3 regions of the Pseudomonas bijieensis genome follow, and region 1 is predicted to be linked to each of the others. Evidence: predicted binding sites of a transcription regulator. Region 1 holds the regulator's gene; each other region holds the start of a gene.
What was found. The regulator FliA, encoded in region 1, starts transcription of late flagellar genes. The targets are predictions, from matches to a motif close to CTAAAGTTTNNNNNNNNNNNGCCGNTAA.

Region 1 (10,824 bases):
CCGAGCTGCCTGTGATCACTCTGGAACCAAGGTTGGAACAGATATTGCTCAATAGTCTGCAGAAGGCAGGGCAAGGCTCGGAAGAGGGTGTCCTGCTGGAGCCAAGTATGGCCGAGAAGCTGCAGCGTTCGCTGATCGAAGCAGCCCAGCGGCAAGAGATGCAAGGCCAGCCGGTGATCCTGCTGGTGGCCGGTCCGATTCGCGCGATGCTCTCGCGATTCGGGCGCCTCGCGGTCCCGGGGCTGCATGTGCTGGCGTACCAGGAAATACCGGACAACAAGCAAGTGACCATCGTTGCGACAGTAGGGCCCAACGGCTGAGGTAGTGGTTTATGCAAGTGAAGCGTTTTTTCGCCGCCGACATGCGTCAGGCCATGAAACTGGTTCGTGACGAGCTGGGCGCTGAAGCAGCCATCATTGGCAACCGTCGTATCGCCGGCGGTGTCGAGCTGACGGCGGCCCTGGATTACAAACTGTCTGCGCTGGCCCCGCGGGTTCCGAACATGGAACTCGAAGATGAGCTGCGCAAGACCCAATCGCGCATCGCCAGCGCCCAGGCCGAACTGAGCCTGCGTAGCAGCGAAGGCGAGGGTGCCGCGGGCACCAATCGTCAATTGTTCGCCGGTCAGCCACTGACCGCCGGCTTGCCGTTGACCGCTGCCGAGCCGCTGATCGAGCAGGCCCAGGCCGAACCGCGTCGTCCAGAGCCGGCACCCGCCGCGCCTGCCCGTGGGGTCGATCCGCGCGCCCTGGACTCGATGCGCTTCGAGCTCAACAGCCTGCGCGAGCTGATGGAAGTCCAGCTCGGCTCCCTGGCCTGGAACCAGTTGCAAGGCAGCCGTCCGGCCCAGGCCAACCTGTGGCGTCGCCTGCAACGCATCGGCCTGTCCGGTCCGTTGTCCCGGGACCTGCTGGCATTGATCAATGGTATCGAAGAACCTCGCCAGGCCTGGCGCATGTTGCTGGCGCACCTGGCGCGGATGATTGCCACGCCGGAAGTCGAGCCGCTGGAAGAGGGCGGGGTGATTGCCATGGTCGGTCCTGCCGGCATGGGCAAGACCACCACCCTGGCCAAGCTCGCCGCCCGCTACGTACTCAAGTACGGCGCCCAGAGCATCGCCCTGGTGAGCATGGACAGTTTCCGCATCGGTGCCCAGGAGCAACTCAAGACCCTGGGACGGATCCTCAACGTGTCGGTGACCCATGTGGATCCGGGCCAGTCCCTGGCCCAGGCATTGGAACCGTTGCTGCGCAAGCGCGTCGTACTGATCGATACCGCCGGCCTGCAAGCCAGCGATCCGGCCCTGCGCATGCAGCTCGAAAGCCTGGCCGGACGCGGCATCAAGTCAAAAAATTATCTCGTGTTGGCAACCACCAGCCAGAAACAGGTTCTAACCGCCGCATACCACAGCTACAAACGCTGCGGGCTGGCCGGCTGCATCCTGACTAAGCTGGACGAAACGGCAAGCCTGGGCGAGGTGTTGAGCCTGGCGATCGGTCATGAACTACCGGTGGCCTACCTGACCGACGGGCCGCGGATCCCGGATGATTTGCATCTGCCGCGCCGTCATCAACTGGTCAGCCGTGCCGTGAGTGTGCAAATGCAGGAAGAACCCAGCGAAGAAGCCATGGCTGATATGTTCGCTGATATCTACCACAGCCCGACCAAGCAGGTTGGCTGAGGTAATCATGAATATTTTTTGTACCTACATCGATGGTCTGCCATGCATTGTTCCGTATGCGAACGCGCAGCCAGTAATGTGGCCTCCGTCTAAGTAAGACAAGGTAAAGAACGAACATGGGCAGCATGCATCCCGTACAGGTGATCGCGGTGACCGGCGGCAAAGGTGGCGTCGGGAAGACTAACGTGTCAGTGAACTTGTCCCTGGCTCTGGCAGAGCTTGGCCGACGGGTCATGCTGCTGGACGCCGACCTGGGCCTGGCGAACGTCGACGTGCTCTTGGGGCTTACACCCAAACGCACCCTGGCGGACGTGATCGAAGGCCGTTGCGAATTGCGCGACGTGCTGTTGCAGGGGCCAGGCGGGATTCGCATCGTGCCGGCTGCCTCCGGCACCCAGAGCATGGTTCACCTGACCCCGGCCCAGCACGCCGGCCTGATCCAGGCTTTCAGCGACATCGGCGACAACCTCGATGTGCTGGTGATCGACACCGCGGCCGGTATCGGCGACTCGGTCGTCAGTTTCGTACGCGCGGCCCAGGAAGTGTTGCTGGTGGTCTGCGACGAACCGACGTCCATCACCGACGCCTATGCCTTGATCAAGCTGCTGAACCGCGACTATGGCATGAATCGCTTCCGCGTCCTGGCCAACATGGCCCAGAGCCCGCAGGAGGGCCGCAACCTGTTCGCCAAGTTGACAAAGGTCACGGATCGCTTCCTGGACGTCGCCCTACAATACGTCGGCGCCGTGCCCTACGACGAAAGCGTACGCAAGGCCGTCCAGAAGCAACGTGCCGTTTATGAAGCCTTTCCACGTTCCAAATGCGCGCTGGCGTTCAAGGCGATCGCCCAGAAGGTCGATACCTGGCCGTTGCCGGCCAACCCGCGCGGGCATCTGGAATTTTTCGTCGAGCGTCTTGTGCAACAAACAGCAGGGCCCGTGCTATGACAGCCAGCGGTTACAACCATCTCTACAAAAAATCGGCACGGGACGCCCAGTACGAATTGATCGAGCGTTACGCGCCACTGGTCAAGCGTATCGCCTACCACTTGCTGGCGCGGTTGCCGGCCAGTGTCCAGGTCGAAGACTTGATCCAGGCGGGCATGATCGGCCTGCTCGAAGTGTCGAACAAATACGACGCGAGCAAGGGCGCCAGTTTCGAGACGTATGCCGGTATTCGCATTCGCGGGGCCATGCTCGATGAAGTCCGCAAGGGCGATTGGGCGCCACGCTCGGTGCACCGCAATACCCGCATGGTCAGCGATGCAATTCGGGCAATTGAAGCTAAAACCGGGCGTGACGCTAAAGATCACGAGGTTGCGGCCGAACTCCAGTTGAGTCTCGATGATTATTACGGGATTTTGAACGATACCTTGGGCAGCCGCCTGTTCAGTTTCGACGACCTGTTGCAGGACGGTGGTGAACACGAGGGACTGCACGAGGATGGCGCGAGTGCTCACATGGAGCCATCGCGTGACCTGGAAGATGAACGTTTCCAGAGCGCGCTGGCGGATGCGATTGCCAATTTGCCGGAGCGTGAGCGACTGGTCTTGGCGCTGTACTACGACGAAGAGCTGAACCTCAAGGAAATCGGTGAGGTCCTGGGGGTCAGCGAATCGCGGGTCAGCCAGTTACACAGCCAGTGCGCGGCCCGTTTGCGGGGGCGTTTGGGGGAGTGGCGAGCGCGTTGACAGGCAGTGTGGGGACACTGCGAACGAGGCTGGCCTGGCAAGTACTGCGCCAGTCTCCATCCGTTGTGCTCCAGACCGTTGTCGAGTGTTGTGCCGGATTGATTGAAATGGCGCGTCCAGGTGCTGGGCGCGTTTAAGACTGCTTGGAGGTCGAATTGGACAAGAACATGAAAATCCTCATCGTTGATGACTTCTCAACGATGCGGCGGATCATAAAAAACCTGTTGCGTGACCTTGGGTTCACCAACACGGCCGAGGCAGATGACGGGACCACTGCGCTCCCGATGTTGCACAGTGGCAACTTCGATTTTCTGGTCACCGACTGGAACATGCCGGGCATGACCGGTATCGACCTGCTGCGTCAGGTGCGTGCCGACGAAAAACTCAAGCATCTTCCGGTGCTGATGGTCACTGCCGAAGCCAAGCGCGAGCAGATCATCGAAGCGGCCCAGGCCGGTGTCAACGGCTATGTGGTCAAACCCTTCACGGCCCAGGCGTTGAAAGAGAAGATCGAAAAAATCTTCGAACGCATCGGTTAACGGCGCCACGGGGGAGCTATGGACAACGAATCTTCAATGGGCGATTTCGAATCGACCCTGAAAAAACATGCCCGCGAACTGGTCGACAGCCTTGAAAAAGGTCGCTTTGGCGATGCGGTTCAAATGATCCATGAGCTCAACCAGACCCGTGACCGCGGTCTGTATCAGGAAGTGGGCAAGCTCACGCGTGAACTGCACAGCGCGATTGTCAATTTCCAGATCGACCCGCATATGCCGCAGGCCGAGGAAGTCTCGCAGATCACCGACGCCACCGAGCGTCTGGGGTATGTGGTCAAGCTGACCGAGGCCGCGGCCAACCGCACCATGGACCTGGTGGAAAGCGCAACGCCGCTGGTCAATGGCCTGAGCGAAGAAGCCCAGGCCTTGAGCACCGACTGGGGTCGGTTCATGCGTCGAGAAGTCGGCGCTGAAGAGTTTCGGGAACTGGCCCGTCGGGTCGACGGTTTCCTGACGCGCAGCAGCACCGAGAACCGCGCCGTAGCAAGCAACCTCAACGACATTCTGCTGGCCCAGGACTATCAGGACCTGACCGGCCAAGTGATCAAGCGTGTGACCCAACTGGTCACCGAAGTGGAAAGCAACCTGCTCAAACTGGTGTTGATGGCCAGCCAGGTCGACCGCTTTGCAGGTATCGAACACGACCGTGAAGCGATGCTTGCTGAAAAAGATCCACAAAAACATCTCTCTCAGGGTGAAGGTCCGCAAATTCATGCCGATAAAAGAGAAGACGTTATGTCCGGTCAGGACGATGTGGACGATTTGCTGTCCAGCCTTGGATTCTGAGTTTTAGCCCTGTTTTAGGAGCAGCCATTAATGAGCTTCGGCGCCGATGAAGAGATCCTTCAGGATTTCCTGGTTGAGGCCGGCGAGATTCTAGAGCAACTGTCCGAACAGCTGGTCGAGCTGGAAAGCCGACCTGATGATGCGGATCTGCTCAATGCAATTTTTCGCGGTTTCCACACTGTAAAAGGAGGCGCCGGCTTCCTCCAGCTCAACGAGCTGGTGGAGTGCTGTCACATTGCCGAGAACGTGTTCGACATCCTGCGCAAGGGTGAGCGTCGCGTTGATTCGGAACTGATGGACGTGGTGCTTGAAGCGCTGGATGCGGTCAACAGTATGTTCAGCGAAGTGCGTGAGCGCTCGCCGATTACCCCTGCCACCCCCGAGCTGCTCGCCGCGCTGTCGCGCCTGGCCGAGCCGCAATCGGCTGACGAAGCGGCGCCGGTTGCCGAGGCAGTGGTCGAAGAACCGGTCGCCGAGGAATCGGGCGACATCACCGATAACGAATTCGAACAACTGCTGGACTCCCTCAACACCGTCAAGGCCCAGGCCGAGGCGCCGGCCGCTCCGGTTGCACCCGCTGCGCCGGCCGCCGATGGAGCTGCCAGCGATGAAATCACCGATGCCGAGTTCGAGTCGCTGCTCGACCAGCTCCATGGCAAGGGCCAGTTCGCACCTGATGCCGTCGTCCCGTCGGCGGCCCCGGCCGCCCCGAAAGCCGCGGGCGACAGCTCGGACATCACCGACGATGAATTCGAAGCATTGCTCGATCAGTTGCATGGCAAGGGCACCTTTGCCGTGGACGCACTGGATTCGGCCATCGCTTCGGCGCCGACACCGGCCAAGCCTGCTGCCGCTGCCGCGGGTAGCGACCTGATCAGCGACCACGAATTCGAATCACTGCTCGATGAGCTGCATGGCAAGGGCAAGTTCAGCGAAGTCGGTACCGCTTCTGCCGCGCCTGCCGCCGCCACTGCGGCAGCACCCGCGGCCAAGGCTGTGCCCAAACCCGCGGCCAAGGCACCGGAACCCAAGGCCGAGCCCGCCAAGCCCGCCGCTGCTGCCCCGGCACCCGCCCGCGCTCCAGCGGCTGCGCCAGCGGAAAAACCGGCCAGCGAAGCCGAAACCACCGTTCGGGTCGATACCGCACGCCTGGACGAGATCATGAACATGGTCGGCGAGCTGGTGCTGGTGCGTAACCGTCTGGTGCGCCTGGGCCTCAACAGCCAGGACGAAGCCATGTCCAAGGCCGTGTCGAACCTCGACGTGGTCACGGCGGACCTGCAGACCGCGGTCATGAAGACCCGCATGCAGCCGATCAAGAAAGTCTTCGGGCGCTTCCCGCGCCTGGTTCGTGACTTGGCTCGCCAGCTCAAGAAAGAAATCAACCTGGAACTGGTGGGTGAAGAGACCGATCTCGACAAGAACCTTGTCGAGGCCCTGGCCGACCCGTTGGTCCACTTGGTGCGCAACGCGGTCGACCACGGTATCGAGTCGCCGGAAGAGCGCGAAGCTTCAGGCAAGGTCCGCAGCGGCAGGGTGATCCTGGCTGCCGAGCAGGAGGGCGACCACATCCTGCTGTCGATCTCCGACGATGGCAAAGGCATGGACCCGAACGTATTGCGTTCCATCGCGGTGAAACGCGGTGTGATGGACAAGGATGCCGCCGACCGCCTGAGCGACACTGAGTGCTACAACCTGATCTTTGCCCCGGGCTTCTCGACCAAGACCGAGATTTCCGACGTGTCGGGCCGTGGCGTGGGCATGGACGTGGTGAAAACCAAGATTTCCCAGCTCAACGGTTCGATCAATATCTACTCGACCAAGGGTCAGGGCTCGAAGATTGTCATCAAGGTTCCGTTGACCCTGGCGATCATGCCAACCCTGATGGTGATGCTGGGCAACCAGGCGTTTGCCTTCCCGCTGGTCAACGTCAACGAGATCTTCCACCTCGACCTGTCGCGCACCAACGTGGTGGACGGCCAGGAAGTGGTGATCGTACGGGACAAGGCACTGCCACTGTTCTACCTCAAGCGCTGGCTGGTCAGCTCCGCGGCCCATGTGGAGCAGGGCGAAGGCCATGTGGTGATCCTTTCGGTGGGCACCCAGCGGATCGGCTTCGTCGTCGACCAGTTGGTGGGCCAGGAAGAAGTGGTCATCAAGCCGTTGGGCAAGATGCTCCAGGGCACCCCGGGCATGTCCGGCGCCACCATCACCGGCGACGGCCGCATCGCGTTGATTCTCGATGTGCCAAGCATGCTCAAGCGTTACGCCGCACGGCGTATTTGATTCTGGAGGGGCGGGGCCCAGGGCCGCGCCTCGTCTAACGGAGTGTTTATGGTAGTTAAAGTCCTGGTGGTGGACGATTCGGGGTTTTTCCGCCGCCGCGTCTCGGAAATTCTTTCGGCGGACACGAGCATTCAGGTCGTCGGTACCGCGACCAACGGCAAAGAGGCGATCGATCAGGCCCTGGCACTCAAGCCGGACGTGATTACCATGGACTACGAGATGCCGATGATGGATGGCATCACGGCCGTGCGGCATATCATGCAGCGCTGCCCGACTCCGGTATTGATGTTCTCGTCCCTGACTCATGAAGGCGCCCGGGTAACCCTCGATGCGCTGGATGCCGGGGCGGTGGATTTCCTGCCGAAAAATTTCGAAGACATTTCGCGCAACCCCGACAAGGTCCGGCAGTTGCTGTGCGAAAAGGTCCACAGTATTTCCCGCAGCAACCGGCGTGTCAGTGCCTACAGCGTACCCGCGCCAGCCCCTGTCGTGGCGCCAAGCCCGGCGCCGACGTCGTCGGGCAGCTTCAATCCAGCCCCGGTACGCAGCGCTCCGGCACCGACTCCTGCCCGTCCGGCGCCCGCCGCCACTGCGTCGTCGCCGGCCCCCAAGCGTAAAGCCTACAAGCTGGTCGCCATCGGCACGTCCACGGGTGGTCCGGTGGCGCTGCAACGGGTCCTGACCCAGTTGCCGGCCAATTTCCCGGCCCCCATCGTGTTGATCCAGCACATGCCGGCGGCGTTCACCAAGGCTTTTGCCGAACGCCTGGACAAGCTGTGCAACATCAGCGTCAAGGAAGCCGAGGATGGCGACATCCTGCGTCCCGGCCTGGCGTTGTTGGCGCCAGGTGGCAAGCAGATGATGATCGACGGCCGTGGCGCGGTGAAAATCCTGCCGGGCGACGAGCGCCTGAACTACAAGCCTTGCGTGGACATTACCTTCGGTTCCGCGGCCAAGTCCTACGGTGACAAAGTTCTGGCGGTGGTGCTCACCGGCATGGGCGCCGACGGTCGTGAAGGTGCGCGCCTGCTCAAGCAGGGCGGCAGTGCGATCTGGGCCCAGGACGAAGCCAGCTGCGTGATCTACGGCATGCCGATGGCCATCGTAAAAGCTGATCTTGCCGACGCAGTGTACGGGTTGGACGACATCGGTAGACACCTGGTCGAGGCCTGCCTGTAATGGATGTGCTTAGCCTGATCGGCATCATCATGGCGTTCGTCGCCATCATTGGCGGCAATTATCTGGAAGGCGGTCACCTGGGGGCGCTGGCCAACGGCCCGGCGGCATTGATCGTGCTCGGTGGCACCATTGGCGCTGCGTTGTTGCAGTCGCCCATGAGTGCTTTCAAGCGCGCCATGCAAGTGCTTATCTGGATCCTGTTCCCGCCGCGGGTCGACCTGGCCGGCGGTATCGACCGGGTAGTGAACTGGAGCCTGACCGCTCGCAAGGAAGGCTTGCTGGGGCTGGAAGGGGTGGCCGATGCCGAACCCGACAGCTATTCGCGCAAAGGCCTGCAATTGCTGGTGGACGGTGCCGAGCCGGAAGCCATCCGCAGCATCCTGGAAGTGGACTTCTACACCCAGGAAAGCCGCGATATCGAGGCGGCCAAGGTATTCGAGAGCATGGGCGGCTACGCGCCGACCATTGGTATTATCGGTGCGGTGATGGGGCTGATCCATGTAATGGGCAACCTGGCCGATCCGTCGCAGCTGGGCAGCGGCATTGCCGTGGCGTTCGTCGCCACGATCTACGGTGTGGCGAGTGCCAACCTGGTGCTGTTGCCCATCGCGGCCAAGCTCAAGTCCATCGCGTTACGCCAGTCGCGCTATCGCGAAATGCTGCTGGAAGGGATCCTGTCGATCGCCGAAGGTGAAAACCCACGTTCCATTGAATTGAAGCTGCAAGGCTTCATGGACTGATGGGGAGCATGGACCATGGCACGTCGCAGGCATCGTGAAGAACACGTCAACCATGAACGCTGGCTGGTTTCCTATGCCGATTTCATTACGTTGCTGTTCGCCTTTTTCGTGGTCATGTATTCGATTTCGTCGGTCAACGAAGGCAAGTACAAAGTCATTTCCGAGGCGTTGATCGGCGTTTTTACCGACTCCGACCGCGCCCTCAAGCCCATCCCTATCGGCGACGAGCGGCCCAAGAGCAGCACCCCGGCCAAACCTTTGATCAAGGACAGCGAACAGGTCGATGCCGGTATCGCCGGTGGCAGCGACCCGTTGAAAAGCATCGCCGACGACATCAGCGCCGCGTTCGGTGACTTGATCAGCTCCAACCAGATGACCGTACGCGGCAACGAGTTGTGGGTCGAGATCGAGCTCAATTCCAGCCTGTTGTTCGGCAGCGGCGACGCGATGCCCAGCGACATGGCCTTCAACATCATCGACAAGGTGGCGGCGATCCTGAGGCCCTTTGACAATCCGATCCATGTCGAAGGCTTTACCGACGACCAGCCGATCCGTACTGCGCAGTACCCGACCAACTGGGAACTGTCCTCGGCCCGTTCGGCGAGCATCGTGCGCATGCTGGCGATGCAGGGTGTGAACCCTGGGCGCCTGGCATCGGTGGGCTACGGCGAGTTCCAGCCGGTCGCCAACAACGCCACTGCCGAGGGGCGTGCGCGCAACCGGCGGGTGGTGCTGGTGGTGTCGCGTAACCTCGATGTGCGTCGTAGCCTGACCGGTACCGGTACGGCCAATGCAACCCCGGATGCGGCATTGAAGCGGGCTGGCACACAAACTGCACCGGCTCCGGTCAAGCCGCCGGGAAGACAGAGTGCCGTCAATTCTCCGTCACCCGCTTTATAACCGAGCTATTTCTCGGTCGAGCCTGTTTCGGCCGGGAGGAACGATCCGAATGAGAGTCTGGGCAGTCGCCAATCAAAAAGGTGGTGTGGGCAAGACCACATCTTCCATCGCTTTAGCCGGGTTGCTGGCCGAGGCGGGCAAGCGCGTGGTCATCGTCGACCTGGACCCCCATGGCTCGATGACCAGCTATTTCGGCTACGATCCCGACAGCCTGGAGCACAGCAACTACGACCTGTTCCTGCACAAGGGCGTTGTGCCCGAGGGCCTGCCGGGGCAGTTGCTGTTGTCCACCAGCGACGAGCGAATTTCCCTGTTGCCCTCGAGCACCGCCTTGGCCACCCTGGAGCGACAGTCGCCCGGGCAGAGCGGCCTGGGCCTGGTGATCGCCAAGAGTCTGGCGCAGCTGTGGCAGGATTTCGATTACGCGATTATCGACAGCCCGCCGTTGCTGGGTTTGCTGATGGTCAATGCCTTGGCTGCCAGCCAGCAACTGGTGATCCCGGTACAGACCGAGCACTTGGCGGTCAAAGGCCTGGAGCGCATGGTCAATACCCTGGCGATGGTCAACCGCTCGCGCAAGCAGACGCTGGCTTTCAACATCGTGCCGACCTTGTTCGATCGTCGCACCCAGGCGTCCCTGGGTACCCTGCGTGTGTTGCGGGACATGTACCCGGATGACATCTGGCAAGGCTATATCCCCGTCGATACCCGCCTGCGCGACGCCAGTCGTGCCGGAGTGACCCCTTCGCAGTTCGATGGCAAGAGCCGTGGCGTGTTGGCCTACCGGGCGCTGCTCAAGCACCTGCTGGCCCAGCAGCTTGTTCCGCAGCAGGTGGCTTAACGTGACGAGGCTTTCCACTGGCACTGTGTTCGCTTGCGAACGCTCAAGTCCTACCGCATTCATGCCGATAACCTCTTCAAGTGGCGCACTGTTCCCATGAGCCGCCCGATTAAGACAACCTCGCGTCCGCAAATGGCCCTGCAATCCTATCTGGATGGGCTGTT
Region 2 (10,824 bases), 1.4 Mb from region 1:
GCGTGGCACCTTGGGCCGCATGCTGTTTTCCAACGACGAGATCCTCAAGTCGGTCAAGGTCATTTCCGGTGGTGAACAGGGCCGCATGCTGTTCGGCAAACTGATCCTGCAAAAGCCGAACGTGCTGGTCATGGACGAACCGACCAACCACTTGGACATGGAATCCATCGAAGCGCTGAACCTGGCGCTGGAAAACTACCCGGGCACGCTGATCTTCGTCAGCCACGACCGTGAGTTCGTCTCGTCCCTGGCCACTCGCATCATCGAACTGAGTGCCGACGGCGTGGTGGACTTCAGCGGCACCTATGATGACTACCTGCGTAGCCAGGGTGTGGTGTTCTAAGCACAGCCCTCAGCTGTAAGCTGCAAGTGAAAGCCCTGTCCGTAGCGACAGGGCTTTTTGTATTCCAAGATCACAACTGGGCCTGTGGGATTTGTGGTGGCTTCCCAGATTGAAATCCGCTTGCGTCAACACATTTAGTTAGCCTGCTTTCTTTTATCCCCACCTCGCGCCATGATGAGGCTCTCTTACCGCCGCCCGCGAACGAGCCCCATGCCCACGCCCTCACCTGCCCCCAGTTCCCTGTCGATCACCCTGCAGATCGTCTCCATCGTTTTCTACACCTTCATCGCCTTTCTCTGCATCGGCCTGCCCATTGCCGTACTGCCGGGGTATGTCCACGAACAGTTGGGCTTCAGCGCAGTGGTCGCCGGGCTGACCATCGGCTCACAATATCTGGCTACCCTGCTCAGCCGTCCCATGGCCGGTCGGTTGTCGGACAGCGTCGGCACCAAGCGGGCAATCGTCTACGGGCTGTCGGGGATTGTGCTCAGCGGCGTGCTGACGCTGCTCTCGACCTTGCTGCAAGGGTTTCCCCTGCCCAGCCTGCTGATTCTGATTGCCGGTCGCTTGCTGCTCGGCGTGGCCCAAGGGCTGATCGGCGTAGGCACCATCAGTTGGTGCATGGGCCAGGTGGGTGTGGAACACACGGCTCGCTCGATTTCCTGGAACGGCATCGCCTCGTACGGGGCCATTGCCATTGGCGCCCCGCTGGGTGTGGTGATGGTTGGTGAACTGGGTTTCGCCAGTCTGGGCATTGCGTTGTCGTTGCTGGCGGGCGCTGCGCTGTTGATGATTCGCAACAAGCCGTCGGTGCCGGTCATTCGTGGCGAACGCTTGCCTTTCTGGGCGGTATTTGGACGCATTGCGCCGTACGGAGCAGGCCTGAGCCTGGCATCGATCGGCTACGGTACGCTCACGACGTTTATCACACTGTTTTACATCAGCCGCGGCTGGACCGGCGCGGCGTGGTGCCTGACGGTTTTCGGCGTCTGCTTCATCCTCGCGCGATTAGTGTTCATTTCCAGCATCGCCCGCTTCGGCGGCTTCAACTCGGCCATTGTCTGCATGAGCATAGAAACCCTCGGGCTGGTATTGCTGTGGCTGGCCCCATCCACTCCGTTCGCCCTGGTCGGCGCCGGGCTGGCCGGCTTCGGGCTGTCGCTGGTGTATCCGGCGCTCGGGGTGGAGGCCATCAAGCAGGTGCCGAACACCAGTCGTGGCGCGGGCTTGAGTGCCTACGCGGTGTTCTTTGACCTGGCGCTGGCGATTGCCGGTCCGCTGATGGGCGCGGTGGCATTGAACCTGGGTTATTCGTCGATCTTCTTCTGTGCCGCGTTGCTGTCCGTCAGCGGCCTGGGGCTGACCTTGCTGCTGCGTCGCCGGGCCATAAACTCACCTTATTGATCGTAATACTGTTCATTGCCGTTTTTTGGCTTTTTGAGAAGACCCGGTATTTACTTGCTCTGGTGTGTATATCCATTTCTGCGGTAACGGATATACACACCATCCTTATTGATCAGCCGTCCTCATCCCCGCCCGGGTCGGCTTGCCCAAAGCCTCGCCAAAAAAGCGGCTGGCCTCGGAAATCATGGTGCGGTGGATATCCTTGCGGTCGACACCGTCCGCATCCGTGCAGAGCGCTGGCATCGCGGCGATCTGCTCGTCGGTACACGGGGCCAGGAAGACAAAGTGCCCCGCGCCGGCCAGGGTCTTGAAATCCGGTGCGGTAGGCAGCTTGCGGGCCAAGGCGGCAGCGTTCTTGTCGAAAGCCACGAGTTTGTCGCCATCACCGCTGTACAACAGCACCGGCACATGGACATCGGCCAGGGTGTGACGACCGAATTTCAGGCTCAACGGCGCCATCAGCAGCAATGCCCGGACCCTGGGGTCGGCCACAGGTTGCAGGTCGTCGCGGTCGGCGATCAGTTCGCCCTGGGTGTTACAGGCATCACGGTCGTCCGGTCGCTCCTGGCAGTAGCGACGCAGGCGATTGAGATCCGGCGTCGCACCGGACAGGATCAGCGCCGTCTCGCCACCGGCCGAATAGCCGATCACCCCGACCTGCCCGGCGTTGACGAACGGCGAGAGCATCGGGTCGTTCAACGTTGCGGTAATGGCTTCGGAAATCTGGATCGGCCGGCCATACAGGTTGCTCAGGGTCCCGAGCCGGCTGTGGTCCTGGGCGTTGTCGCCGGGATGAATCACCGCCACCACGACAAATCCCTTGCGCGCCAGCGAGGTGGCCAGGTCGTGCAGGGCCAGCGGTGTACCGGTATTGCCATGGGACAGCATCAGCAGCGGAAAGCGGCCGATGGCGATCTGGGCGTCTGGCGCGGCATCGATCTGGTAGCCACCCAGCAGGCTGGACTGTTCCCGGTCGGTGGACGGATAAAAGGCGAAAGCGTGCATCGGCTGCTGATCCAGCGGATCGAGAAAGCTCAGCTCATGGACGCCGGCGCTCCAATGCGGATGCGGCCCCGGTGCGGCCTGCACTGAACCGAGACTGGCAAACAAGCAAAGCAGCAGCGCTGCACCAAAACGTGTCATCGAATCTTCCACCTTCACCAGCGCCCGGGAAGACCCCGTCGCTCGCACTCTTGGCCGTGCATAACCTGCGCCATGAAGCCCAGCGCCGAATGCAGCAAAACCCTGCATCCCGACCATCCAATGACGATGAGAATACAGGGTTTTGCCAAGGTTGCCCGAAGAGCTTGGTGCCTTTACGCAGATTTTAGGCAACGGCGAATTGCTGGCTGATTTTCGACTTAGCTTCGCGCATGCCCTTGGTGTGCAAGTCATCCCCCTTGTTCAACCCTTCGGCACGAACGATTTCGATGTCGCTAATGCCCAGGAAGCCGAACATAAATGTCAGATAGTCTTCATGACCCACGCCACTCGGCTTGCCGGCATGCAACCCGCCAGCTGTGGAAACGATCACCAGCTTCTTGCCACCACACAAACCTTCATAGCCTGAATCGCCATAGCGGAATGTCTGGCCAGCAACGGCAATGCGGTCAATCCAGGCCTTGAGCTGGGTCGGGATAGTGAAGTTGTACATGGGCGCGGCAATGACCAGCGCATCCGCCGCCAGGAACTCTGCCATTGTTTCAGCGCTGAGGTCAGCTTCGTATTTCAGGGCAGCGTCGCGCAATTCAGCACTGGTGCCGGCAGCAACCAGCGTCTGGGCGGAAAAATGGCTGATGGCGTCGGCGGCCAGGTCACGGTAAGTGACGGTGATGCCTGGCTCGGCAGCTTTCCAGGCTTCAACCACTTCACGGCTCAATTGGCGGGAAGCGGAGTTGTCGCCGAGGATGCTCGAATCGATGTGCAGCAGTTTCATGTGAGTGCTCTCCAAGTGAGGACCGCACCAGGCGATCAATTGGCGACCATCCTATCGATGAAGCCAATGATCGATAAGTCAGCATAAATGCGATAGTTTGTCCCACTGACAGGACAATCGAGTTCACCATGCAAGACCTCAATGATTTGTACTACTTCGCCAAAGTCGTCGAAGCCGGCGGTTTCGCGGCGGCCGGGCGCCTGCTGGGCATTCCCAAGTCGCGATTGTCGCGGCGTATGGCCGAGCTGGAAGAACGCCTCGGCGTCCGGTTGCTCCAGCGTACTACCCGTCAGTTGAAATTGACCGCGGTCGGCGAACGTTACCTGCGCCATTGCCAGGCCATGTTGCTGGAGGCCGAGATGGCCGACGAAGCGGTGGCGAGCATGTCCAGCGAGCCCCGTGGCCGATTGCGGGTGTCGAGCCCGGTGGGCCTGGCCCACCAATTCCTGCCCGTAGTGATCGAAACCTTCCTGGCTAAATACCCTTTGGTGCAACTGGACATGACCCTGCTCAACCGCCGGGTCGACCTGATCGGCGAAGGCATCGACGTGGCGTTGCGGGTGCGCGACCTGGGGGATGAAGACCCCTTGCTGATGACCCGGCGTTTGCGCCGGGCACGACTGATGCTGGTCGCCAGCCCGGCCTTTGTCGAAGGGCGGCGGATCGAATCCCCGGATGATCTCAAACAGTTGCCAGTACTGGGGGCATTGGAAGCCGATCGCCAGGTGCACCTGCGCCTGGTCAGCGCCGATGGACAGCGTGTGGAACTGAGCCTGGAGGCCCGCCTGGGCATTGACGACTTCATTGTGCGTCGCGCCTGCACCCTCGCCGGCCTGGGCTTCACGTTATTGCCGAGCATGTATTGCGAGCAGGAATTGCTTGACGGCACACTGGTGGAATTGCTGCCTGGATGGTCGTTGCCCGATGGCTGGCTCCAGGCGGTCTACCCGCATCGACGCGGCATGCTGCCAGCGGTGCGTGCATGGATCGACCATTTGGTGGAAGCCTTCGAGGGCTGTGGAGATAGAACGCTATGAGTTTGAGCGAAGAGGATGTCGCGCGGTTTTGCCTGGGCCTGCCCGGCGCCCGGGAGGACTACAAATGGGGCGGCGTGCGGGTGTTTTCCATTGCCGGGAACAAGATGTTCGCCCTCCAGGGCCTGAGGAGCGACTCGTTGGCGTTCAAGGTCGACAAGGATCTGTTCCTGGGTCATTGCGACCGGCCGGGCATTCACCCCGCGCCTTACCTGGCGCGGGCCCAGTGGGTCATCATGCAGGTGCCCTACCCGCTGGGTGCCGAAGAGCTGCGTGGCTTGCTGCAACGCTCACATCAATTGGTGGTGAGCAAATTGCCCAAGCGCACGCAGGTGGGTTTGTTGCTCTAGCCATTCAGAACAGATAGCTGCCCAGGAACAACTGGTCGATCCAGAACACTTGGTGCAACATCACGATGAACCAGAACACCATCTGGAACGACACCTTGCGGGTCTTGTGGCGAAACAGCTGCTGGGCCAGCAAGGCGCCAGGCCAACCGCCGGCCAGCTCCACCGCATGCAGCACGTTCTCCGGAGTGCGCCAGGCGTCGGTGCGTGCCTTGCGCTTGTCGCTCCAGTACAGCAGGAACGCCACCACGCTGACCACACCATAAGCCACCAGCGGCACCCATGACACCGCCCGCAGCCCGAACAGCAGTGAACCGAACAGCGGCAAGGCACAGAGCAGCGCAAACACCATCAGTTTGAGCCGCAGGTGCTGCACGGCGCCGTCGGCACTGCGCCCGGTACGTTTGCGGCCACCTGAATCGTTCATGGCTTGGCAGCGCTCCAGTCCACCCAGCCGAACTGCCAGGTGGCCAGGATCAACAGGCCGAAGGCGATTCGATACCAGGCGAACACGGCGTAACTGTGACTGGCGATGAACCGCAGCAGGCCCTTGACCGCAATCATGGCGAAAATGAACGCTGTGACGAAGCCAATGGCGAACACCGGGAAATCCGCCGGGACGAACAGCTCGCGGTATTTGTAGCCCGAGTAGACCGCCGCGCCGACCATGGTCGGCATCGCCAGGAAAAACGAAAACTCGGTAGCGGTTTTACGCGACAGGCCGAACAGCAGGCCACCGATGATGGTCGCTCCGGAACGCGAGGTGCCCGGGATCATCGCAATGCACTGGGCCAGGCCAACCTTCAGTGCGTCCTTCCAGGAGATCTCGTCCACCGTTTCGGCGTGCACCTGGTGCTGGCGCTTCTCGGCCCAGAGCATCACCAGGCCGCCCACCACCAGCGCGGCGGCGACGGTGATCGGGTTGAACAGGTAGTGGTGGATCCAGTCGGCGAACAGCACACCCAAGACCACGGCCGGCAGGAAGGCGATCAGCAGGTTGGCGGTGAACCGGCGGGCGCTGGGTTGCGTCGGCAGGCCCAGCACCACGTCGAAGATCTTGCGCCGGAACTCCCAGACCACCGCCAGGATCGCGCCGAGCTGGATGATAATGTTGAACGCCATCGAACGTTCGCCACCGAACTCAAGCAAGTCGGCGACAATGATCTGGTGTCCCGTGCTGGAAATCGGCAGAAATTCCGTCAAGCCTTCCACTACGCCAAGAATCAGTGCCGAAAAGGCGGTCCACAAATCCATTCATCCCCCAAAAAAGACGCTGTTCATGCAGGTCTTATCAATATTCAAGTGTCAAGCAGGTGCTCGCAGCGGGTGCACGATAACTGTGATCTTTCAAAAAAAACCAATGAAAAATCAGAACAGGCTCAGGTTTTGCGCTGCGGGGCCGAAATCCTATCAGACAAGCCCTGATAACGCTGCCGCGTTATGACCCAGGTCAATTACGTATAGCTGCCGGGCGCTAAAGTGCCGGCCGTCGTTAATGACAAGAATAAGAAACCGGAGTGACAGCGTATGAATAGCTTGCGCAGTGTGTCGATCAGCCGACGCTTGTGGCTCATCCTGGTGGTGGCCATCGTGATGTTGTTCACGCTTGGCGCCTTGATGCTTAAACAGATCCATACCGACCTTTACCAAGCCAAAGTGCAGAAAACCCAGCACGTGGTACAGACCGCCAGTGGCGTGCTGAGCTACTACCATGGCCTGGAAACCGCTGGCACCCTGACTCGCGATGCCGCGCAAAAGCAGGCCCTCAGCGCCGTGCGTGGCCTGCGCTATAACCAGAGTGACTACTTCTGGATCAACGACCTGACGCCCGTCATGGTCATGCATCCGACCAACCCGAAGCTTGAAGGCCAGAACCTCTCGGCCATCCGCGATCCGAACGGTTATGCGCTGTTCAACGAGATGGTTGCCATCGCCAAGTCCAAGGGCGCCGGCATGATCAATTACCTCTGGCCGAAGCCGGGCGCCGAGGCCCCAGTGGGCAAGACTTCCTATGTCCAATTGTTCGAGCCCTGGGGTTGGGTCATCGGTTCGGGCGTGTACATCGATGACGTCCAGGCCGAGTTCCAGTCCCAGTTGATCAAGGCTTCCGTGGTCGGTTTGATCATCACCCTGCTCATGGGCCTGCTGTTGACCCTGATCGTGCGCAGCATCGTCGGCCCGCTGCAGGAAACCGTCAACGCCATGGCCAACATCGCCAGTGGCGAGAGCGACCTGACCCGCACCCTCGACACTCATGGCCAGGACGAAGTTACTCAACTGGCGCGGCATTTCAACGCCTTTACCGCCAAGTTGCGGCAAGTGGTGACCCAACTGCAAGCCTCGGCCAGTGCGCTGGGGCAATCCTCCAACGAATTGGGCAACGATGCCGCCCAAGCCCAGGAGCGCAGCCAGCAGCAGTCGCAGCAAATGGAGCTGGTGGCGACCGCGATCAATGAAGTGACCTATGGCGTGCAGGACGTCGCCAAGAACGCCGAGCACGCAGCCAGTGAAATGCGCGACGCCGAGTCTCAGGCCCAACAAGGCCAGGTCAACATCGACGGCAGCTTGCAGCAGATCGACCGCCTGTCTCAGACCATCGATCAGGCGGTGGAAGTGATCCGTACCCTGGCGAGCGAAAGCACCCAGATCGGCAGCGTGCTGGAGGTGATCCGCTCCATTGCCGAACAAACCAACCTGTTGGCCCTCAACGCCGCCATCGAGGCTGCCCGCGCCGGCGAACAAGGCCGGGGCTTTGCGGTGGTCGCCGATGAAGTGCGACTGCTGGCCCAACGTACACAGAAGTCCACCGCAGAGATCCAGGCGATGATCGAGCGCCTGCAAACCCATTCCGAGGCCGCGGTGAAAGTCATCAGCGACAGCAGCCGTGCCTCGCAACTGACCATTGAACAGGCCGGCCTGGCCGGTGCCAGTCTCAACGCCATCGGTCAGGCCCTACGCAATCTCAACAGCCTGAACGCCTCCATCGCCAGTGCCACCCTGCAACAGGCCCATGTAGTGGAAGACATCAATCAGAACGTCACCCAGGCCGCCGGACTGTCCCACAGCACCGCCATGGCCGCCGAACAATCCAGCCAGGCCAGCAGCCGTCTCAAGGCGCTGAGTGAACAGTTGAACGGGTTGCTCAAGCAATTCCGAGTGTGAGGGTTGTGCAGGGCCTCTCTGCGGGGGGCGATGCTCAGTTAAAGCTGTTGTGATTTATTGTGGCGAGGGAGCTTGCTCCCGCTGGGCTGCGTAGCGGCCCCCTTTTTTGTGAGCGCTTCGCGCTCAAGCGGGAGCAAGCTCCCTCGCCACGGACTCGACTTGCTCTCCAGCTACGCAACATCTCTCTGCGGGAGCGCGCCTGCTCGCGATGGCGGCGGCACATCCCGCACTGATATTGGAGCTGCCCACGCCATAACGTTTACAATCCCCGCCCTCTCCTCTTTTCCCCAAGGAACCGCCATGTCCGGGCTTGAACTGTTTGCCGCAGCCCTCGGCGTGATCGCTGTCTGGTTGACCGTCAAGCAGAACCCCTGGTGCTGGCCGATCGGCCTGGTCATGGTGCTGCTGTACAGCTGGATCTTTTTCGAGGTGAAGTTGTATTCGGACATGCTGCTGCAGGTTGTCTACGCGGTGTTGCAACTCTACGGCTGGTGGCAATGGACTCGTGCCGGGCACAATCATGATGGACGCCAGGTCACTCGCCTCGGTGGGCCGTCGGTGTTGCTCGGCTTGGCTATCGGCGCAGCAGGCAGCCTGTTGTTGGGCGCCGCCATGGCTCACTGGACCGACGCCGCCCAACCCTGGCTCGATGCCGCACTCACCGGCTTCAGCCTCGTGGCCCAATGGTGGATGGCGCAAAAACGCGTGCAATGCTGGCCGCTGTGGATCGCCCTGGATGTGATTTTCGTCGGCCTGTTCATCTATAAGGGCTTGCACCTGACCGCCGCACTCTACGCCCTGTTCACCCTGCTGGCCGTGCAAGGCTGGCGGGAATGGCGCGCCGACCCGGCCCTGCGCGCATGAAGGTAATAGTGCTGACCGGCCCGGAATCCAGCGGCAAGAGCTGGCTGGCGACGCAATTGCAGGAACACTTTGGTGGCGTGCGGGTGGATGAATACGTGCGCCACTTCATGGAACAGACCCAGCGTGATACTTGCCTGGCTGACATCACCAACATCGCCGCCGGCCAACTGGCCTGGGAAGATGAAGCACGTGCCCGCCGGCCGGCGCTGTTGATCCTCGATACTCACCTGTTGAGCAACATCCTCTGGAGCCAGACCCTGTTCGGCGACTGTCCGGCCTGGCTTGAGCCGGCCCTGCTGGCCCGCCATTACGACTTGCACCTGCTGCTGCGCCCCGAGCAGGTGGAATGGACCGACGACGGTTTGCGTTGCCAGCCCGAACTGGAAGAGCGGCAGGCGTTTTTTGAAGCGATCGAGGCCTGGCTGAGCCGACATCGGCAACCTTTGCAGGTCATTCACGGCAATTGGGCGCAACGCCAACAGCAAGTGTTCGCAGCCGTTGCCCACCTGCTTGAAGCCTGATCACAAGGGTGATCTGTTCCATTCCTGAAACAACGGCGTCGCACCAAACCCGGATCCAAAGCCGCTTCGCGCGATTGTCATCAAGACTGTCAAGCTTGTGAAACACCCGCCTAAAAGCCTGGATCCAGAGCCCTGGGACAGTAAATGACCGATTAGTCACCATGTACCTTGTCTCAGCGCTGAAACAGGCTTCTTCCCAGGCATCTCGGCCATTAATACAAGTCATTGAATTAAAAGGTATTAAAAAAACCGGCACAACACCTGCTCTTCCCACTTCGCAACGCTGGACCAGGGCCAGCCCACCGAAGAAGGAACCGATGCCGTGGGGACTTTCGAAAGAAGTTTGACCTGTCTGTTGTTGATCGGCTGCGCCGCCAGCGCAACGCTCAGCTTGCCAGCGCGGGCCGAGGGCAACGGCGTCATTGTGCTCACCCGTGACGTGCAGCCCATTGCAATCGGTCGCAACGGTGGCAAAGACCCCTACCCGACCACTGTCAATGCCAACCCCTCCGAACGCATCAACCAGGCGACCGCCAGCACCGAACTGAGCGATGGCGAGTTCGCCAGCGTGGCCAGCGGTTCGTCGATCCGCAACATCGTCACCCCGAACACCGGTGTGCAAGGCCTGAACGTCGTGACCAACCCCAACGGCATGCCGGGCATGAGTGCCGGCCACGGTGGTGGTAGCGGCGGCGCGATCTCCGGCACCATCAACCGCTCGCTCAGTTCCGGCCTGGCTCCGTTGGGTCGGTTGGCGGGAGGCCAGTGACATGAAGCCCGCCCTGTTTCTCCTCGCCCTGCTCATGCTTTCCCTGCTCAGCTCTTTCAACGTATTTGCCGATTCGGGTGTTGCGGTGATCAGTAGCGCCAACCTGCAGGATTCCGGCAGCCATTACACCGGCAACTTCAACGTCAACCAGGCGGCCGGCGACCAGACCCAGCAGACCAACACCCGAGCCATCGCCATCGGCAGCCACGCCCAGGCCAGCACCCATGTGCAACAACGCGTCGACACGCCGGCCAACCCGTCCATGAACGCCACCGCCCGCATCGGCGGCCAATCCTTTACCAACGGCAACGGTGTGCTGGGCGTCAACCAGTCCGCCGGGGCCAACAACCAGATGGCCAATGTCATGCGAGTGGGCATCAATGCCCATCCGCAGAGCATTGACGACAGCGCCCTGTCTCAACAGAACGTGGCGTTGCTACCGAA
Region 3 (10,824 bases), 1.3 Mb from region 1:
CGTTCCACTTGCGGGACGTTGAACCCCATCCCATCGTCGACCACCGTCAGGCGCAAGGACTGGCTGGAGCCGAACAGGGTGATGCCGACACTTTTCGCCCCGGCATGGCGCTCGATATTGGTCAGGGCTTCTTGGGCAATACGAAACAGCGAGACAGGGGCGCCATTTTCGAGGCGGCAATCGAATTCGTTGCTTCGGTAGGACACTTCCAGCCCGCTGCGTTGTTGAAATTCGGTGGCGAGCTGGCCGATGGCGGCGGGCAGGCCCAGGGTGTCGAGCAGTGACGAGCGCAAGTCGTGGGAGATGCTACGGATCTCGCCGATGGCTTCGCCCAGCCGCTCGGTGGCATTTTTCAGAATGCCCAGGCCGTTTTCCTGGCCGTTCTCCAACACATGGCTGGCCAGTTCGAACTGGAATTTTATCGATACCAGCAGTTGGCTGATGCCGTCATGCAGTTCGCGAGAAACCCGCGAGCGTTCCTCTTCCTGCAAGCTGACGATGCGCTGGTTCAGGCGCTGCAGCTTTTTGTCGGCCAGGCGATGTTCGCTGACGTTGAGGGTCATGCCGCCGGCAAATACCAGCAGGACCGCCACCAACGCGATCGCGGCGATGGCTTGCATGGTGCTGTGGATGCCCTGGGCAACTTCGTCGCGGGCTTGCTGGGTGGCGCGTTCGACGTCCTCCAGGTAAATCCCGGTGCCGAGCATCCAGCCCCATTTATCCAGCATTACGACATAGGCCAGCTTGTCGGTCACCTGGCCGGAGGAGGGTTTGTTCCAGGCATAGCGCTGGAACCCTTCGCCTGACTCGGCGCTTTTGAGCAATGCCTGGATGACCGGCAGGCCGTGGGGATCCTTCATGTCCCAGAGGTATTGCCCCACCAGCTCCGATTGGCGGGCATGCATCAGGCTACGGCCCTGGCGGTCATACACGAAAAAATAGCCGTTGATGCCGAAGCTGAGCTTGCGCAGTTCTTCCAGTACCTGCTGTTGCGCGCGCTCGTCGCCCTGGCCGTTGTCATACAGCGGAGCGATCAGGCTCTGCGCCATTTCGACATAGTTCTTCAGCTCGGCGCGCTTGCTCGCCAGGATGCTGTCTTCGATCAGTTGCGCCTGCTGGTCGCCCAACTGGCGGTTGAGCGAGATCACCAGGGCGCAGATGACGGCGATGGCCAGGACCAGCGGCAGAATCCCGAGGGCGACGATTTTGTGTTTGAGCAGCATCTGTATTCCTGTCCGGACTCGGCGGGGAGGCCAATGGCGGCATCATATGCCAAACCCATGGGTGAGGCATAAAACCTGTGGCGCAAGACATGTGGGAGCAAAGCTTGCTCGCGATGCAGGCGCCGCGGTGTATGAAAGACCGAATTGACTCTATCGCGGGCAAGCCTTGCTCCCACAGGGGAAATTGGGGTTCTACGTAGTACTACGGATTTATTTATTGACCCATTGCAGGGATATTGGGCCGGCTCCGAATAGCCGGGGCACACTATAAAAACAATCGCCGCAATCCACTGGATATCGGCAGGAGACACGCAATGACAACCCGTCTGGTTAAACACCTCGCCTGGTTTGCCGTGGCTGTTCTAGGAGCCTGTGCGTTGAGTGTCGTGGCCTTGCGCCGCGGCGAACCGATCAACGCCCTCTGGATCGTCGTCGCAGCCGTGGCCATCTACCTGGTCGCCTACCGCTACTACAGCCTCTTCATCGCCAACAACGTGATGCAACTCGATGCGCGCCGGGCCACCCCCGCCGTGCTCAACAACGATGGGCTGGACTATGTCCCGACCAACAAACACATTCTCTTCGGCCACCACTTCGCGGCCATTGCCGGCGCGGGGCCGCTGGTCGGGCCGGTGCTGGCGGCGCAGATGGGCTACCTGCCCGGTACGCTCTGGCTGATCGCCGGCGTGGTGCTGGCCGGTGCGGTGCAGGACTTCATGGTCCTGTTCCTGTCCACCCGCCGCAACGGGCGCTCCCTGGGCGACATGGTGCGCGAGGAAATGGGCCGCATCCCCGGCACCATCGCGCTGTTCGGCTGCTTCCTGATCATGATCATCATCCTCGCGGTGCTGGCGCTGATCGTGGTCAAGGCCCTGGCCGAGAGCCCGTGGGGCATCTTCACGGTGATGGCGACCATCCCGATCGCGATGTTCATGGGCCTCTACATGCGCTACATCCGCCCGGGCCGCATCGGCGAGATCTCGCTCATCGGCGTGCTGTTGCTGCTGGGCTCGATCTGGCTGGGCGGGCAGATCGCCGCCGACCCGGTCTGGGCCAAGGCCTTCACCTTCACCGGGATCCAGATCACCTGGATGCTGATCGGCTACGGTTTTGTCGCGGCGGTACTGCCGGTGTGGCTGATCCTGGCGCCGCGGGACTACCTGTCGACCTTCCTGAAGATCGGCACCATCGTCGCCCTGGCCATCGGTATCCTGGTGACCATGCCCGAGCTGAAAATGCCGGCGCTGACCCAGTTCACCGACGGCACCGGGCCGGTGTGGAAGGGCGGGCTGTTCCCGTTCCTGTTCATCACCATCGCCTGCGGCGCGGTCTCGGGCTTCCATGCGCTGATCTCCTCGGGCACCACGCCCAAGCTGCTGGATAACGAAACCAACGCCCGCTACATCGGTTACGGCGGCATGTTGATGGAATCCTTCGTGGCGATCATGGCCATGGTCGCCGCGTCGGTGATCGAGCCAGGCGTGTACTTCGCCATGAACAGCCCGGCGGCGATCGTCGGCGGTGACGTGGTGGCCGTGGCCCAGACTGTCAGCAGTTGGGGCTTCGCCATCACGCCAGAGGCGCTGCAAGCAGTGGCCAAGGACATCGGCGAGACCACCGTGCTGGCCCGTGCCGGCGGTGCGCCGACCCTGGCGGTGGGGATCGCACAGATCCTGCACTCGGTGCTGCCGGGTGAAAACACCATGGCGTTCTGGTACCACTTCGCGATCCTGTTCGAGGCGCTGTTCATCCTCACGGCGGTGGACGCCGGCACCCGTGCCGGGCGGTTCATGCTGCAGGATCTGCTCGGCTCGTTCGTGCCTTCGCTCAAACGTACCGAATCCTGGCCGGCCAACCTGATCGCCACCGCCGGTTGCGTGGCGCTGTGGGGCTACCTGCTGTACCAGGGCGTGATCGATCCGCTGGGCGGCATCAACACCTTGTGGCCGTTGTTCGGCATCTCCAACCAGATGCTGGCCGGTATCGCGCTGATGCTCGCCACCGTGGTGCTGATCAAGATGAAGCGCCAGCGCTACGTCTGGGTCACGCTGCTGCCGGCGTCCTGGCTGTTGATCTGCACCACCACCGCGGGCCTGATCAAGCTGTTCGACGCCAACCCGGCGATCGGCTTCCTGGCCCTGGCACGCAAATACAACGATGCCCTGGCCGCCGGCCAGATCCTGGCCCCGGCCAAGAGCATCGAGCAGATGCAGCACGTGGTGTTCAACGCCTACACCAACGCGACGCTGACGGTGTTGTTCCTGTTCGTGGTCTTCAGCATCCTGTTCTACGCGCTCAAGGTCGGCATCGCCGCCTGGGGCACCAAGGAACGCACGGACAAAGAAGCGCCATTCCAGGCACTGCCGGACGCTTGAGAGGATTGCAACGATGTTCAATGACTTGAGTCGCCTGGGTAAATACCTCGGTCAGGCCGCCCGCCTGATGGTCGGCATGCCCGACTACGACAACTACGTCGAGCACATGCAGACCAAACACCCGGACAAGCCGTTGATGGACTACGAGGCGTTCTTTCGCGAACGCCAGGAGGCCCGTTACGGCGGCAAGGGTGGGCCCAAGTGCTGCTGAAGCATCGCTTGGATTGAGGTAACCCCCCTGTGGGAGCGGGCTTGCTCGCGAAGGCGTAGTGTCAGTTAGCAGATCATGCGGCTGACCCACCGCGATCGCGAGCAGGCTCGCTCCCACAGTTGTTTTGAGGTGGTCTCAGGATTTGCATGCACCACAGAACCCTTGTGGGCGGAGCAGGAGTCGTGCTACCGCACCATCACTCCGCCAGCAACACCGCCGCATCGAACCCCACTCGCAGATTGCCCCAATGGCGGCCGCCGAAGAAGAACGGGACGTCGATCTCGGTCATGATTTCCCCAGTATCGCGCAGGTAGGTCTGTAGCAGGAAGCGCTGGACGTTGCCCGCCGCGCGCAGGCCGATCGGGTCGTTGAAGATCCGCTTGTTGCGGCACACTGGCAAATCCACCGTCCGGTCGCCGGTCGGCGGCTTCGAGACCCAGCTGTTGTTCACCGGGCAATAGCCTTTGCTGTCGACAATGAACGAAACCTTGCCACCCGGCGTGCTGCGGGTGAGTTTGTCGCATTCTTCCTGGCAGACCTGGGCAAAGCGTTCGGTATAGCTGGCCATGTACTGCTTGGGATCGGTGCCGGGAATCAGCTGGTAATTCTGATCGAACAGGTTCAGGCCTTCGCCTTGCAGGGCTTCCAGACGAACCTGCAAGTTATCGCGGCACTCGCTGGCGCGGGTAATGGCAGCGTCCAGCTTGCCGTGGCCGAGCACGAAGCGACCCAGCAACGCCTGGACCTTTTCGGCCACGCCGGACAGGTCGCGGGTGGCCGTCGCCGAATGCTGCATGCGCTGGTCGATCAACTGGCTGTCGGCGTGGATCTGGGTGACCCGGTCGTTGATCCCCGTGTTGCTGTCGGCGAACTCTTGGATATGGGTGGCGATGTCCGCCAGCTTGCCGTTGGTGGATTCGAAATCGCCGATCATGCTTTCGAAATGGCCGGAGGCGCGTTCCACCACTTTCTGGGTTTCCCGGGCGCTGTGGCTGATCTGCGTGGTTTGCTCGTGGGTGGAGCTGACTTCCTCGAGCATGGCGTCGATGTTGCGCGAGATATCGTCGGTGGCCCGACTGACGTTCTGGGCCAAGGTGCGCACTTCATCGGCCACCACCGCGAAGCCACGACCGCTTTCGCCGGCCCGGGCCGCTTCGATGGCGGCATTGAGGGCCAGCAGGTTGGTCTGGGCGGAGATCTGCTGGATCAACCCGACGATCGACTTGATGCTCGAGGAACGCTGGTTCAGGGCGCTCACCAGGGTGGCGAATTCCCCGAGGCTGTTGGAAATTTCGCTGATGTTGCCGGTCACTTCCAACAGTTCGGCGTAGGAGTCGCGGGCCATGCTCAGGTTCTGGGCGGTGGTGCTGGAGATGCCCTGGGTCTGGCGCGAGACTTCTTCGATGCGGCCCACGGCGGTGTTGCTCTGGTCCATCACTTCCTTGGCGAAGCGGGCCTGGTGGGTGGCGCTGTCGCTGGAGTCGCTGATGTTCTTCAGCGAGCGGGCCGACTCTACGGCGATGTGTACGGTCAGCGCCTGGACGTTGCTGATGATTTCCCGCTGCTTGGCCAGGAAACGGTTACAGGTGCCGGCCAGCACGCGAATCTCGTCGTGGGTCACCAGCGGCAGGTCCTTGGACAAGTCGCCTTCGCCGTTGGCGATCTCTTCCAGGGCCTTGGTCATGGCGGTGACAGGGCGCACGATGAGGTGGCGGAAATACCAGACCATGAAGCTGATCATGCCCAGCGTCAGGACCGCGCCGAAGAGCAGGGCATGGGTCAGGCTATCGAGCCGGCCTTCGATCTGCCCGAGCAAGGCACCGTCCAGTTGCGCGTTGCGCAACAACAGCAGGATCTCGGCGCGGGCGCTGAGGGCTACCCAATAGAGCAAGCCACTGACCAGCACCAGCAGGAAAAGGCTCGACAGCTTTTTGGTGAGCGTATCGAAAAACTGCATCTCGATAGACTCGTACAAGGCCTTCAACGTCTGCATGCCACCGCTCCTGGGCAAAAAAATCTCTCAATGGAATACATTCGACCGCGAGCGCAAAAGCTTTAGGACAATAGGGCTATTTGATATCACCCTGTGAGGTCAAGCCCGTTCACACAGGGTTTGGGGAATTACATTTGATACAAAAGATTTACTGGGAATGATTCTCAAAGTATATTTGCTCTCATTAACGTCCCTTCCAGAGTGCGCGTCTTGAATCGTTCCACCCCCCTCGCAAATCGCAATGTCTTCATCAAGTGTGTATTGCCAACCTTGTCCTGCTGCTTCATTGCAAGCCCATTGTGGGCGCAGGACTCTCTCGAGCTGCCCGCCACGGACATCCAGGGCAGTCGCGTCACTCAGGACGAGGGCTATACGACGTCGCAAGCCAGTACGGCGAGCAAGAGCGATGTACCGATCAAGGAAGAAGCGCAGTCGATCAATGTGGTAACCCAGCAGACCTTGGCGGACTACCAGGTGCGCTCGCTGAACGACGCGATGAAGTTCGTCAGCGGTGTCAGCCAGGGCAATACCCTGGGCGGTTCGCGGGACTCGCTGGTCAAGCGTGGTTTCGGTACCAATGACGATGGCTCGATCCTGCGCGACGGCGTGCGTTCGAACCTGGGGCACAACTTCAGTGCCACCACCGAGCGGGTCGAAGTGCTCAAGGGCCCGGCCTCGATGCTGTACGGCGCGCTGGAACCCGGTGGCTTGGTCAACGTCATCAGCAAAAAGCCGGAGTACACCCAGAGCACCACCTTGAGCGGTTCGGCCTACAGCGAAGGTGGCGGCACCATGGCCCTGGATACCACCGGGCCGTTGGGCGATACCGGCCTGGCGTATCGCTTGATTGCCGAGCGGGGGCATGAGGACTACTGGCGCAACTATGGCGTCAATGAGAGCACGCTGGTGGCGCCGTCCTTGGCTTGGACGGGGGAGCGGGCTTCGTTGAATTTGAGTTATGAATACAACGAATATTCCAATCCGTTTGACCGGGGTACGGTGTTCAGGAATGGGCATCCGGTGGATATCGACTACGACAAGCGCATGGATGAGCCTTGGGCCAAAAGTGTCGGTATTCGCGAAACGGCTACGGCGCGGTTCGAATATGAGTTGAGTGAGGCGTGGAAGACCCGTGTGACTTATGGTTGGAACAATGATCGGTACAGTCTTTCGATTGCGCAGCCTGTTACCCTGACTGGAAATATGTTGAGCCGACGGGCCAATGGCGCTCATTACGATGATGAGACCCGTTACGCCAGCTGGGATTTCATGGGTAAGCAGGACTTGTTCGGCCAGCGTCATGACCTGTTGGTTGGCATTGATAATCAGGTGTCCGATCAGTTCCGGGGCAAGACTTACCGTGGGAAAGTTCAGCCTGGTTTCGATATCACTTCACCGGTCTACGGCAATCTGCCAGAGCCAAGCCTGGTCAGCTCTACCGACAGTGATCTGCGCAACCAGTTGAATTCCAGTTCGATCTATTTGAAGGATAACTGGCATCTGGATGACCGTTGGATTCTGGTGTTCGGAGGTCGTTATCAACACTACGACCAGTACAGCGATCAAGGTTTAGGCAAGGATTATGACGTCAATCGCGATGACAACGGTGACGCCTTCGTGCCATTCCTGGGGTTGGTCTACAAAGCCACCGAAACCCTGTCGCTGTACGGCAACTACAGCCGGTCGTTCAAACCCAATGACGTGGTCGACAAGGATCGTCGTACATTCAAACCGGAAGAGGGTCGCAGCTATGAAATCGGCGCCAAGTACGATCCATTGCCAGGTTTGAACATCAACCTCGCCCTGTTCGACATCGTTAAAAAGAACGTGGTGACCACTGTTGACGACGTCTCCGAAGCCGCCGGCAAAGTCGGCTCCCAAGGTCTCGAGTTGGACATCACCGGTCGCTTGGCCGACCGCTGGGACTTGATAGGCACTTACGCCTACACCCATACCGAGATATTGGATGACCCGAAAAACGAAGGTCATCGCCTGCCCGACGCACCCAAGCACACCGCTAGCCTCTACCTGACCCACCACCTGAACGTGCCGGCTGAATTCGGTGCCTGGCACGCCGGCGCCGGTGCGCGTTATGTTGGAGAGCGGGCCGCGAATGCCGCGAATGATTTCTGGCTCAGCAGCTACACCGTCGCCGACGCCTTCCTGCGTTGGGAGTCGCCGGTGTTCGGGCACAAGACCTCACTGCAACTGAACGTCGACAACCTGTTCGACAAGCAGTACTACCCGTCCTCCACCGGCAGCCAGTTGCAAGTCAACGTCGGCGAGCCGCGTACCGCCAAGCTGAGCGCCAGCGTGACGTTCTGATTCCGCCGCACTGAAACACAAAATGCCCGGGACCTGCGTCCCGGGCATTTTTTGTACGGCGGTCAGAGACTAAGCCACCGTGCTGCCAACGGGAGCCTGTGTGGCAGCGGATTTAACGCCCGACCTGAGAGCATGACGAAGCTTCAGCGCCGGCCGCTCGACCCCGTAGTACGACACGCCACTCAACGCGAACGACAGCACCAGCACCGCGGTGATGATCAGGGCGTTGTATTCGACCGGCCAGAATGCCCGCAACACGTACATCACCACAAAGTGGTTGAGGAACACGCCGTAGCTGATATTGCCCAGGAACTCATCCAGTCGGTGATGCTTCAGCTTGCTGAGCAAAAACACCGCCGGCAGGCCCAGGGCGATGCCCAGGGTCACCTCGGCGTTGAAAGGCCGACGGGGAATGATCCCCACGACAATGCTCAGGAACATCAACGCGGCAACGAGCAGGGTGACGGACACGATCCACAGCCCCTTGGCCCGGACCCGATACAGGTAGCTGCCGCAAAGAAAAATGAACAGCACACCGGGCAGCAGGCGATAGCCGTAGATGTCGGTGTCGAGGTAGCCCAGCGAGGCGAGCATGAACACCGTCACGGACACCGCAAAAGCAATACCCCGCGCCTTGTAGAGGATCAGGAACGGGATCAGCAGGTAAAAACACATTTCCAGGCCCAGCGACCAACCGGGTGGCAGGATTTCGGGCACGGTGATGCCGAACATGTAGAAACCCAATGGCACGATCGGCAGGCTGGTGGTGATGTTTTCGAGGGTCAGCGCTGCTGCCTGGGGTGTTCCCGGCAGCAGGAAATGGATCACCGCGCAGGACAGGACGAAGTACACCAAAAACTGCGGGTACAGCCTCAGCAGTCGATCCATGTAGAACAGGCCGATTTGCCCCGGGGTTTTGTAGGTTCTCTCGATCAACGAGGTCATCACAAAACCGCTGATGATCAGGAAGGACACCACGGCAACGACGCCGGGGTTGAACCCCATGAACGTCACGCCCATATGCGAAACCGCCACCAGCAGGGCCAACAGCAACCGATAAACCCCCACGCGCATCATCCTTAATCAGAGTTGATCCGTTTGCGCGGTACGTTATGTGGCTTTGCGAGCCGTTAACAGAGGTTTGCGGAGCGGCGGCGGGGTAGTGGGGGCAATTGTCACTTTTGACACTTATGTTTCAGTTATCTGGCCATCGCGAGCCCGCTCGCGATGGCCAGATAACCGATCAGCGAAACACCGGCACCACCTGCTGGATGAACAACTCCAGGGATTTCTTCTTCTCGGCATGGGGCAGACTGTTGTCGCACCAGAAGCTGAACTCATCCACTCCCAGTTCCTGGTAGTACTTGATGCGTTCGATGATTTCCTGCGGCGTGCCGATCATGGTGTTCTTGCGGATGTTCTCCAGCTGGAACTCCGGACGCTCGGCGAACTTTTCTTCCGGGCTTGGCGCGAGGAAACCGTTGACCGGTACTTGCTTGTTGCCGAACCAGGCATCGAAGGTGCGATAGAACCTGGAGATCGCCTGGGCACCAACCTTCCAGCCTTCGGGATCATCCACGGCATGCACGTGGGTGTGACGCAGCACCATCAATTGCGGGCGTGGCACGTCGGGGTTGTTGTCCAGGGCGGCCTGGAACTTGTTCTTCAGGTCCAGGACTTCCTCATCGCCCTTCATCAACGGCGTGACCATCACGTTGCAGCCGTTGGCGACGGCGAAGTTGTGGGAGTCCGGGTCGCGGGCGGCGATCCACATCGGTGGGTAGGGTTTGCGGATCGGCTTGGGCACGCTGGTGGAGGTGGGGAATTTCCAGATCTCGCCATCGTGGGCGTAGTCGCCTTGCCACAGGGCGCGCACCACCGGGACCATTTCCCGCAGCGCCTGGCCGCCGGAGGATGCCGGCATGCCGCCGGCCATGCGGTCGAACTCCACTTGATAGGCGCCCCGGGCCAGGCCCACTTCCATACGGCCATTGCTGATCACGTCCAGCAGCGCGCATTCGCCGGCCACCCGCAGCGGGTGCCAGAACGGCGCGATGATGGTACCCGCGCCCAGGTGGATAGTGGTGGTTTTGCCGGCCAGGTACGCCAGCAGCGGCATCGGGCTTGGCGAGATGGTGTATTCCATGGCGTGGTGTTCGCCGATCCACACGGTGCTGAAACCGCCAGCCTCTGCCAGCAGGGTCAGCTCGGTCAGGTCTTCGAACAACTGGCGATGGCTGACGCTTTCGTCCCAGCGCTCCATGTGTACGAACAGGGAAAATTTCATGGCGCTTTCTCTTGTTGTTGGCGATCGGTTCAGGCGAGGACGGGCAGGGCGCCCATCTTGCCGTGGCAATAAACCAGCGGCCCCGGTGTGTGTTGCGGCACGATCAGATTCTTCACGGCACCGACCATGATGGCGTGGTCGCCGCCTTCGTATTCTCGCCACAGTTCGCATTCGATGATGGCGGTGGCGTTACTCAGCAACGGGTTGCCCAGCTCGCTCAGGGTCCATTCGATGCCCTGGGCCTTGTCCTTGCCTTTGCGCGCGAAGGCATAGGCTTCGTTCTGCTGACCGCCGGAGAGCACGTGGATGGCGAAGCGGCGGTTCTTGATCAGCACCGGGTAGGAGTCGGAACTGTAGTTGGGGCAGAACAGCACCAGGGCTGGGTCCATCGACAACGAGCTGAACGCGCT

Region 2: GN234_RS04120 (methyl-accepting chemotaxis protein) is a predicted target of FliA. The motif match lies at 6,443-6,470, and genes of this name have one in related genera.
Region 3: GN234_RS04450 (methyl-accepting chemotaxis protein) is a predicted target of FliA. The motif match lies at 5,841-5,868, and genes of this name have one in related genera.

What each region holds. Positions count from the first base shown of each region.
Region 1 is NZ_CP048810.1:2,375,729-2,386,552, reverse strand. It holds gene flhA (flagellar biosynthesis protein FlhA) at 1-320, shown strand, start outside; gene flhF (flagellar biosynthesis protein FlhF) at 332-1,681, shown strand; gene fleN (flagellar synthesis regulator FleN) at 1,798-2,628, shown strand; gene fliA (RNA polymerase sigma factor FliA) at 2,625-3,371, shown strand; gene GN234_RS10280 (chemotaxis response regulator CheY) at 3,539-3,910, shown strand; gene GN234_RS10275 (protein phosphatase CheZ) at 3,929-4,714, shown strand; gene GN234_RS10270 (chemotaxis protein CheA) at 4,745-7,000, shown strand; gene GN234_RS10265 (protein-glutamate methylesterase/protein-glutamine glutaminase) at 7,049-8,179, shown strand; gene GN234_RS10260 (flagellar motor protein) at 8,179-8,919, shown strand; gene motD (flagellar motor protein MotD) at 8,935-9,819, shown strand; gene GN234_RS10250 (ParA family protein) at 9,869-10,660, shown strand; gene GN234_RS10245 (CheW domain-containing protein) at 10,757-10,824, shown strand, end outside.
Region 2 is NZ_CP048810.1:1,000,933-1,011,756, forward strand. It holds gene GN234_RS04080 (ABC-F family ATPase) at 1-343, shown strand, start outside; gene GN234_RS04085 (MFS transporter) at 554-1,747, shown strand; gene GN234_RS04090 (alpha/beta hydrolase family protein) at 1,853-2,890, opposite strand; gene GN234_RS04095 (FMN-dependent NADH-azoreductase) at 3,075-3,683, opposite strand; gene GN234_RS04100 (LysR substrate-binding domain-containing protein) at 3,812-4,720, shown strand; gene GN234_RS04105 (MmcQ/YjbR family DNA-binding protein) at 4,717-5,067, shown strand; gene GN234_RS04110 (DUF1294 domain-containing protein) at 5,072-5,491, opposite strand; gene GN234_RS04115 (undecaprenyl-diphosphate phosphatase) at 5,488-6,318, opposite strand; gene GN234_RS04120 (methyl-accepting chemotaxis protein) at 6,592-8,226, shown strand; gene pnuC (nicotinamide riboside transporter PnuC) at 8,527-9,090, shown strand; gene GN234_RS04130 (AAA family ATPase) at 9,087-9,611, shown strand; gene GN234_RS04135 (hypothetical protein) at 9,934-10,380, shown strand; gene GN234_RS04140 (adhesin) at 10,382-10,824, shown strand, end outside.
Region 3 is NZ_CP048810.1:1,075,142-1,085,965, reverse strand. It holds gene GN234_RS04465 (cache domain-containing protein) at 1-1,223, opposite strand, end outside; gene GN234_RS04460 (carbon starvation CstA family protein) at 1,538-3,598, shown strand; gene GN234_RS04455 (YbdD/YjiX family protein) at 3,612-3,809, shown strand; gene GN234_RS04450 (methyl-accepting chemotaxis protein) at 4,006-5,802, opposite strand; gene GN234_RS04445 (TonB-dependent siderophore receptor) at 6,013-8,127, shown strand; gene GN234_RS04440 (acyltransferase family protein) at 8,197-9,195, opposite strand; gene GN234_RS04435 (LLM class flavin-dependent oxidoreductase) at 9,371-10,414, opposite strand; gene GN234_RS04430 (flavin reductase family protein) at 10,444-10,824, opposite strand, start outside.